DNA from 4 places in the Streptomyces sp. NPDC006552 genome. Region 1 is predicted to be linked to each of the others. Evidence: riboswitches for the same ligand, from Rfam matches in the RefSeq annotation. Region 1 holds a riboswitch; each other region holds the start of a gene.

Region 1 (2,191 bases):
CCGGCGCGCGCCCGCCCAAATACGGTTCACCGGCGCAGAGTTCACCGCTTCGAGCGACAGATATATGCATATCTTGGGGGATCGGCACCACGGAGGGACATCGGGGTGGCACGCTGGCGCGAAGCAGAAGTCGGAGACCGCACGCCAGCGAACCGCCAGCGTCGCAGGTGCGGCCCCGGTGGGAAAGGGACGACGTCGCCATGGCAGACCACCAGGAAGCATCCCTCACGCTGCCGAGCGATCCCGCCTCGGTCCCCGCGGCCCGCAGGTACGTGAGCCGGGTGCTCGCGGAGTGGGGACTGCCCGGCGACACCGACACGGCCGACAGCGTGCGCCTGATCGTCTCGGAGCTGGCGACCAACGCCGTGCAGCACACCCTGGGCCTGTCCCCCACCTTCACCGTCGACCTGGAGCTGGAGCGCGACGAGCGGCTGCGCATCGGCGTCACCGACAGCCACCCGCGCTATCCCAAGCGGCTGCCCGCGGCCGTCCAGCAGGACAACGGACGCGGCATGGTGATCATCCGCTGCCTCACCGCGGAGTGCGGCGGACGGCTCTCGGTGTCGCCGACCCCCGAGGGCGGCAAGACCGTATGGATCTCCCTGCCCTGGACCGCCCGTCCGGACGGCCGCCGCACGGGTCCGCGCGCGGCCTGGTGACGCCGGCGGCGCGCGATGTCGCGCGGGGACGGCCGTGGCCCGTCCCCGGGGGAGCGCTCCGTACGGCGGCGTCAGCGCACCCGCCCGTACCAGACGCTCCGCGTCCAGATCTTCTCCAGCCGCACCACGGCCCCGGTCTTGGGGGAGTGCCAGATCCGTCCCTTCCCGGCGTAGATGCCGACGTGGTAGACGCTCCGGCCCGAGTGGAAGAAGACCAAATCCCCGGTCGTGCGGTGGGACGCGGCGACATGGCGGGTCTTGTTGTACTGCTGCGCGGCGGTGCGCGGCAGCTTCTTGCCCGCCCTTTTGAACGAGTAGAGCGTCAGCCCCGAGCAGTCGAACCGGTGCGGGCCCGTCGCGCCCCACTTGTAGGGCGCCCCCTTCTTGGAGGCCGCGACCTTCAGTGCCTTGGTCGAGACCGTGGCCGCCGACGCCTCGGACGCGGTGCCGGGGACCACGAGCCCGGCGCCGGCGACGGCGAGCGTCAGGGCCGAGGCGGTCCCCGCCCGGCTCAGCAGGGCGGGAACACGATTGAGCGCAGTCATGCGCAACCCTTCGTCAACCGCCTGTGAAGGGTGACCTGTCGGGTTCGGGCAGGCGAAGATGCCCGGCCGCGCGGTGCGGCTTCACCCCAAGGGCCCCTCGGACGCCACCTCCGTCGAGGTGGGCCGGCGGCCCGTCGTGCCTGGGTCCTCCACTCCTGCCGATGCACATCTGTCGACCTGGCATCCGCACGGCGGCAGGACTCGGCGTCCGCACGGACCGCCCCGCCGCGGCGGCGGGGGCTTGTCGTCGGAGGGATCTTCACGCACATTCGGGCCGGAAACCGAGTTGAACCGGCGGTAAGTGAGGCTCGTCACGCTTGACCCGTTCGGGTGGGCGTTGCTCCGTCCGGGCCGGGCCCGCGCCGCCCGACCCTGCCCGCACCAGCGGCGGAACAGCTGATTCCGGTCTCCGCGTACCCCTGGGGCGCAACTCCGGCCGCCGTGCCGCCGGGCGCATGTCTACGCCGTTTGGTGGTACACCATGTGGCCCATGGCGGCGTGATCGCGGACGGTCCGACCGAACCATGGCGTCAACTGGCCACTTCTGGCGGCAATGCGACTCTCCGTGTCCGTTTCTCACCGTCAAGGACCCGCAAGGCGCGTGTCAGAGTGGCCGCGTGCACCTCGCTCTCGCCGCGCCGGTGCATCAGTTCCAGCGCGTCCCGCAGCGCCGCTGCCCGGGCGACGAGCGCCTGCGCGGCCCGCAGCCCGCGATAGGTGTCGTCACCGCGCGCCGGATTGATGCGCGCGAGCAGATCGACCACCTCCAGGTAGCTGTCCAGGAACGCGCACTCGGCCCGGGTCAGCGCGGGCAGCGGCGGCAGTTCGGGCGGATACATCAGGACGTCACCGCACACCCGGTGCGCCGAGCCCGGCCTTGCGGCTGTGCACGACCTGGTCCACAAGGCCGTACGCCACGGCCTGCCGCGCGTCCAGCACCGTGTCCCGCTCGATGTCGCGGCCGACCTGTTCCTTCGCCCGCCCGGA
Region 2 (2,191 bases), on a different contig from region 1:
CCGCGTCCTGCGCGAGGAGAAGGGCTACACCTACGGTGTGCGCTCCTTCGCCCAGGTGCTGCGGTCCGCGCCGGACGGGACGGGCGCCGCGATGCTCGCCATCAGCGGCTCCGTGGACACCCCGAACACCGGACCCGCGCTCGCGGACCTGTGGCAGGTGCTGCGCACCCTTGCCGAGGGGGGTCTCACCGACGCCGAGCGGGACACCGCCGTGCAGAACCTGGTGGGCGTGGCCCCGCTCAAGTACGAGACCGCCGCCGCCGTCGCGGGCACGCTGGCCGACCAGGTCGAGCAGCACCTGCCGGACGACTTCCAGGCCCGGCTGTACCGCCGGCTCGCCGAGACAGGCACCGTGGAGGCCACCGCAGCGGTCGTGAGCGCCTTCCCGGCGGACCGTCTGGTGACGGTCCTCGTGGGCGACGCCGCGCAGATCGAGGAGCCCGTCAAGGCCCTCGGCATCGGTGAGGTGAGCGTCGTCCGGGGGTGACCGCGGCCCCGTACGTCCTCCGAAGCCCCGGCGGCCACCACGGCCACCGGGGCTTCGTGGTGTCGCTCACGTTCGCCCGTGAAGGCACAGGTGCCGCTTATGCCCGGATTGGGGCGGAGGTTGCCTGTCTGCTCTGTGGCATGCGCTACAAAAGCCGGGATCCGTTTGTTGATTAAAAGATGTCCCGCTTAGCGTCGGTCCGGCTGTCCGCCAGACACGCGTCGCGCCCGCGACACCGGACAGTCATCGCCGAGTCCCCCAGGCGCGAGCCAGGGGAGCCGGGGACCCACGCAGTCCCTGGGGTGAATCGGGCACTCTTCCCGGCCGTGCAGGCCGGGCCGGGCGCCCGTAGGAGACCTTCCTGCTCCGAACCCGTCAGCTAACCCGGTAGGCGAGAGGGAAGGAAAGGACCAGCCACTTCATGGCGTTCACCCGTGCCACCGGGAAGCACCGTCGTCCCAGTCGCCTCACGCGTACCACCGCGCAGGTCGCGAGCGTCGCGGCGCTCACCACGACCGGTGTGGTGGCGGGCCTCGCGGCCCCCGCACTCGCCGCCGACACCGCGGCCCCCGAGCAGAACGGCCTGACCCAGGCCCTCTCCATCGGTGACTCCCTGGCCGACCAGATCGACGCGCAGGCCGCCGCCCAGAAGAAGGCCGCCGACGCGGCCGCCGCCAAGGCGAAGGCCGAGGCTGAGGCCAAGAAGCGGGCCGAGGAGGCCAAGCGCGAGGCCGAGGCGAAGGCCGCCAAGGAGCGCGCGGCCAAGGAGCGGGCCGCGCGCGAGGCCGAGCGCAAGCGCCTCAACAGCTTCGTGGCGCCGATCGCCGGCTCCTATGTCTCCACCGGCTACCAGGCGAGCAGCGGCCTGTGGTCCTCCGGAAGCCACACCGGCATCGACTTCCACGCGGCGAGCGGTACGTCCGTGCACGCCGTCGGCGCCGGCACCGTGGTCGAGGCCGGCTGGGGCGGCGCGTACGGCAACAACATCGTGATCAAGATGAACGACGGCACGTACACCCAGTACGGGCACCTGTCGTCCCTCGGCGTCTCCGTCGGCCAGGCCGTCACCCCCGGCCAGCAGATAGGCCTCTCCGGCGCGACCGGCAACGCCACGGGCCCGCACCTGCACTTCGAGGCCCGCACGACCCCCGAGTACGGCTCGGACATGGACCCCGTCGCGTATCTGCGCTCGCACGGTGTGAACGTCTGACGTCCCATCGCCCACAGGGAAAGCCCCGGCTCGTCGAGCCGGGGCTTTCGCGTGCAGCGAGCATTTCTGGCCAGAAAATATCCATGGATTCCGGTCCGGCATCGGAAATGCCACGGCGGTGGAATAGAGTCACCGGATCGGGCGTGACCTAAAGGTGATCTGCGCGCCCGTGCAAGCGTCGATCGACCGCGTTTCGCGGGGATGAAGGCGGAGGTCGGGTCATGCGCATTCCCGCACACTCGGTATGCACGGCGATCCGCGACGACATCGTCGCGGGTGTCCATGAGCGTGGCAGCAGACTCACCGAGGAAGTGCTCGCGCGGCGCTACGGAGTCTCGCGCGTACCGGTGCGCGAGGCGCTGCGCACCCTGGAGGCCGAGGGTTTCGTCGTGACCCGGCGGCACGCGGGCGCGTGCGTGGCCGAACCCACCGGGCAGGAGGCCGCCGACCTCCTGGAGGTGCGGATGCTGCTCGAACCCCTGAGCGCCGCGCGC
Region 3 (2,191 bases), on a different contig from region 1:
GCGGGCGCAGGGGAGAAGTAGTCATGCCCCGATTGAACGCCCCCGCGGAACGCGCGGTCCCGCCGGGGGCGCCGGCGGGTCAGGGCGTCAGGCCCTTGCCGCGCAGCCAGGCCGCGGGGTCGATGCCGGTGGCGTCCCCGCCGGGGTGGACCTCCAGGTGGAGGTGGGCGCCCGTGACGTTGCCGGTGGCGCCGACGCGGCCGATGACGTCGCCGGTGGCGACGTGCTGACCGACGCTGACGTTCATCGACGACTGGTGGCAGAACCACAGTTCGGTGCCGTCGTCGAGGGTGATGATCGTGCGGTAGCCGTACGCGCCCGCCCAGCCGGCCTCGGTGACGGTGCCGCCGTGGACGGCGTAGATCGGTGTACCGGTGGAGGCCGCGAAGTCCAGGCCCGTGTGGTAACCGGAGGACCACATCGATCCGGGCTGCCCGAAGGTGCCGGTGAGCGTGTACGAGGCGATGGGGAGCCGGAAGCTCTTGGCCAGCTTGGCGAGCCGCTCGGCCTCGGCCTTCTTCTCGGCCTCCTCCCGGGCCTTCTTCTTGTCGGCGGCGGCCTTGGCCTCCGCCTTCTGCTGCTTGGCGGCGGCCTCGTCGGCGGCCCGCTGTGCGGCGGCCTGCTCGGCCGCGGCCTGCGCGGTGGCGTCGGCGGCGTCCTGCTGCGTCTCGGCCTGCTGCATGATCCGGGCCCGCAGCGCCTCGCCCGCACCCGCCCGGCCGGTGCCCATCGTGGTGAGGGGGGCGGCGGAGGCACCGGACGGGGAGTCGGCGCTGTCGGACATGAGCGCGCCCACGCCCGGCAGCGACTTCGCCGCGGGGAGCGAGTCCTTGACCGCGGAGAGGTCGGGCATGGAGATCCGGACGGCGGGCTTGCCGCCCTGCGCGGTGGCGATGCCGCCCGCGCCGACGGCGGCGATCACGCCGACGCCCAGGACCGTGGAGCTGCGCGCGAGCCCACCGCGCTGACGGGCCACGCGGTGCCTGCCGCGGACGGGACGGACGGACTCCTCGGTGGGATTCCACTCCTCCCAGCTCTCCTGCTCGACACCGGCCTCGCCGTCGGCGGGGCGGGCGGAGTACCCGGAGAACTCGGGGGCAGGACGGTTCGACGCCACGGGGGCGCTCTCCTTTCCTTCCTTCTCGCCTACCGGGTTAGCTGACGGGTTCGGAGCAGGAAGGTCTCCTACGAGCACGGTCCGGCGCCCGAAAAGCGACGGAACGGTGCCTGATTCACCCCAAGTTGGTGGTTCCCCGGCTCCCTTACGGGATTAAGCGTGTGCGCACGGAGCCGTCGCTTGTGACGGCTGGGACGACCGCGCTGCGTTATCGAACGTTAATAGACAGCCGATAGTAATTCCAAGCTGTTCCCACTGATCGTTCACGTCTTTGGCCTGGACTTATAGCTCAATACCGGCAGGAAACGGGCGAGTTGCTCGACGGTTTTGGCCTGCGCTAAACACATCAATTTCTGACGGAGTGTCAATCGTTATGCGCAGGGACGCCGTTCGATCACCCCTCGTGACGGTGATCAGGACCGGCGCACGGCGAGCAGCGCCATGTCGTCGGTGGCGCCGCCCCCGGTGTGCCGGCGTACTTCTTCGGCCAGCTCCGCGAGCAGCTCCTCGGGCCCCGGGAAGATCCGGCCCGCGAGCCGGGCCGCCGGGTCGTAGAAGACGCCCCGCGCGTCCCGCGCCTCGGAGAGCCCGTCGGTGTAGAGCAGGAGCGTCGCCCCGGCCGGGAACTCCGCCTCGGTCGCCCGGTCCGGCCAGGAGCCCAGCTCGCCCAGGCCGAGCGGCAGCGCCGACTCCGCCGGTGTGACCATCCGGACCGTGCCGTCGCCGAGCAGCACGACCGGCTCGGGGTGGCCGCGGTTGAGGACGCGCAGGAGCCGGCCGCCGTGCGGGATCTCGGCGAGCACGGCGGTGGTGAACCCCTCGAAGTCGTCGATGCCGCGCCGCCGTGACCCCTCCCGCGCCAGCGCCCGCTCCAGCCGCTGGGCGACCGCCTCCAGGCTCTCCTCCTGCTCCGCGGCCTCCCGGAAGGCCCCGATGACCACGGCTACGGCGGCGACCGCGCCCATGCCCTTGCCCCGTACGTCCCCCACGACTATCCGCACCCCGTGCGGCGTGTCCTGCACCGCGTACAGATCGCCGCCGATGAAGGCGTCGGCCTGCGCCGCCTCGTACCGC
Region 4 (2,191 bases), on a different contig from region 1:
ACTTCTCGAAGCCGTCGGCCGCCGTCTTCGCGAAGTCCTCCTCGTCGATCAGCTCGTTCTTCAGGTTCGAGATCTTGGCGCTGAAGGACTTCGGCGGGAACTTCTTCGGGTCCAGGTCCAGGTCGCGGCAGACCAGGGCCATGAGCCGCTTGCTGTCGGCCGCGTCGTAGATCGAGAACGACGAGGTGAACCCGAGCTTCTTGGACTCGCGGCGCAGGATGCGCACGCACGCGCTGTGGAAGGTGGAGACCCACATCGCGTTCGCCCGCGGGCCCACCAGGGCCTCGACGCGCTCCTTCATCTCGCCCGCGGCCTTGTTCGTGAAGGTGATCGCGAGGATCTGGCCGGGGTGGACGCCGCGCTCGGCCAGCAGGTAGGCGATGCGGTGGGTGAGGACGCGGGTCTTGCCGGAGCCGGCGCCCGCGACGATGAGCAGCGGGGAGCCGCCGTGCACGACGGCCGCCCGCTGGTTCTCGTTCAGCCCGTCGAGCAGGGCCGCCGGGTCCAGGGCGGGGCGGGGCGCGCCGCCGCGGTAGTAGGCGTCCCGGGCCGGAGGCACGTCGAACTTCCCGCCGAACAGGTCGTCCGGGATCGGCTCGGGCTCCGGTCCGTCGTGCTCGCTGTCGGGCGGCGGCGGGGGGCCCTCGGTCCGGTTCTGGAGGCCCGCCAGGAAGCTGTCGTCAAAGAGGCTGCTCATCGCCTCACGAGTCTAGGCGGCCGCACCGACACCCCGCCCCCACCTTCCCCACACTGCCCATATCGGCAGGTCAGCGGCGTCTCCCGGCCGAGGGACCGAAGGGCGCACCCACAGTGACCGAGCGGACGCGATGGGTGCGACAACTGCCCGGTGTCGCCAAGGTCACGAAAATGTATCGGGCATATCGACCAGCAACCTTCACAGCGGCGACACGAGTTGGCTACGGTGCTGCGCGGGCGGCCCGTCCCCCCGCCGCGAACACCGCGGCGAACGAGCAGCCCCCGCCGAGTCCCGTACGCCGTGAGGCAGGGAACCGGGGACCCACCGAGAACTTGGGGTGAGTCGGCGCAGCCGCCCGTCAGCACGAGGGGCGGCGGCCGTAGGGCAGCCTTCCGTACGCCCGAACCCGTCAGCTAACCCGGTAGGCGGACCACGGAAGGAGTCGCCTCCTTGGCGTCGCACCGCAAGCCGCGTGCCCGGTCCCGGATGACCGGCGGCCTTCGCACCACCCCCGCGGTCGGGATCACGACCGTCGCCCTCACCTCGGTGGCCCTCCTCTCGCAGAGCGCCCAGGCGGCCCCCGCCCGGCCGGACCGGCCGAACCTGGCAGAGGTGCAGAAGAAGGTCGACAGCCTGTACCGGCAGGCTGAGGTCGCCACGCAGAAGTACAACTCCGCCAAGGAGCAGACCGACGGCAAGAAGAAGCAGGTCGACCGCCTCCTCGACGACATCGCGCAGCGCACCGAGAAGCTGAACTCGGCCCGCCAGGAGCTGGGCCGGTTCGCCGCCCAGCAGTACCGTTCGGGCGGGATCGGCGACACGGCGACGATGTTCCTCGCGGACGACCCCGAGGACTACTTCGCGCAGAACCGGCTGATGAGCCGCATGACCGCCGACCAGAAGCACGCGGTCGACGACTACCAGAAGCAGCAGCTCAGCACCGCGAAGAAGCGCACCGAGGCGCAGGAGAGCCTCCAGCAGCTCACGTCCTCGCAGACCGACCTGAAGACCTCCAAGCAGAGCGTGCAGACGAAGCTGGCCGACGCCCGCCGGCTGCTGTCGAAGCTGACCGCCGAGGAGAAGCGGCGGCTCGCGGCGATCGAGAAGAAGAAGGAAGCGGCGGCCCGCAAGAAGGCCGCCGATCTCGCCGCCCGGCAGAAGGCGGAGGAGGAGAAGCAGCAGGCGGCCGAGGAGAGCGCCGGGCAGCAGGCCGGCTCCGGCTCGTCCGGCGGCGGTACCACGGAGGCGCCGGCCGGCGGCTCCTCCGGATACGCGGCCAAGGCCGCCAGGGCGCTCGCCTACGCCAAGTCCCAGGAGGGCAAGCCGTACGTGTGGGGCGCCACGGGTCCGGACTCCTACGACTGCTCGGGCCTGACCCAGGCGGCCTGGAAGGCGGCCGGCATCACCTTGCCGCGCACCACGTGGGACCAGGTGGAGGCCGGCACGACGATCCCGCTCTCGTCGATCCAACCGGGCGACCTGGTGTTCTTCTAC

What was found. Region 1 has a riboswitch for cyclic di-AMP ahead of ABZY33_RS05745 (C40 family peptidase). Riboswitches for the same ligand answer to the same signal wherever they lie in the genome.
Region 2: it holds a riboswitch for cyclic di-AMP, as region 1 does, so the genes downstream of both, ABZY33_RS10100 (M23 family metallopeptidase) here and ABZY33_RS05745 (C40 family peptidase) in region 1, are expected to answer to the same signal.
Region 3: it holds a riboswitch for cyclic di-AMP, as region 1 does, so the genes downstream of both, ABZY33_RS20580 (M23 family metallopeptidase) here and ABZY33_RS05745 (C40 family peptidase) in region 1, are expected to answer to the same signal.
Region 4: it holds a riboswitch for cyclic di-AMP, as region 1 does, so the genes downstream of both, ABZY33_RS00165 (NlpC/P60 family protein) here and ABZY33_RS05745 (C40 family peptidase) in region 1, are expected to answer to the same signal.

What each region holds. Positions count from the first base shown of each region.
Region 1 is NZ_JBEXOS010000006.1:75,698-77,888, reverse strand. It holds gene ABZY33_RS05750 (ATP-binding protein) at 201-659, shown strand; gene ABZY33_RS05745 (C40 family peptidase) at 731-1,204, opposite strand; cyclic di-AMP (ydaO/yuaA leader) riboswitch at 1,208-1,339, opposite strand; gene ABZY33_RS05740 (hypothetical protein) at 1,735-2,043, opposite strand; gene ABZY33_RS05735 (ATP-dependent Clp protease proteolytic subunit) at 2,051-2,191, opposite strand, start outside.
Region 2 is NZ_JBEXOS010000012.1:29,785-31,975, reverse strand. It holds gene ABZY33_RS10105 (pitrilysin family protein) at 1-487, shown strand, start outside; cyclic di-AMP (ydaO/yuaA leader) riboswitch at 725-896, shown strand; gene ABZY33_RS10100 (M23 family metallopeptidase) at 909-1,697, shown strand; gene ABZY33_RS10095 (GntR family transcriptional regulator) at 1,919-2,191, shown strand, end outside.
Region 3 is NZ_JBEXOS010000034.1:60,716-62,906, reverse strand. It holds gene ABZY33_RS20585 (aldo/keto reductase) at 1-25, opposite strand, end outside; gene ABZY33_RS20580 (M23 family metallopeptidase) at 80-1,117, opposite strand; cyclic di-AMP (ydaO/yuaA leader) riboswitch at 1,129-1,287, opposite strand; gene ABZY33_RS20575 (PP2C family protein-serine/threonine phosphatase) at 1,531-2,191, opposite strand, start outside.
Region 4 is NZ_JBEXOS010000001.1:41,120-43,310, reverse strand. It holds gene pcrA (DNA helicase PcrA) at 1-697, opposite strand, end outside; cyclic di-AMP (ydaO/yuaA leader) riboswitch at 970-1,141, shown strand; gene ABZY33_RS00165 (NlpC/P60 family protein) at 1,184-2,191, shown strand, end outside.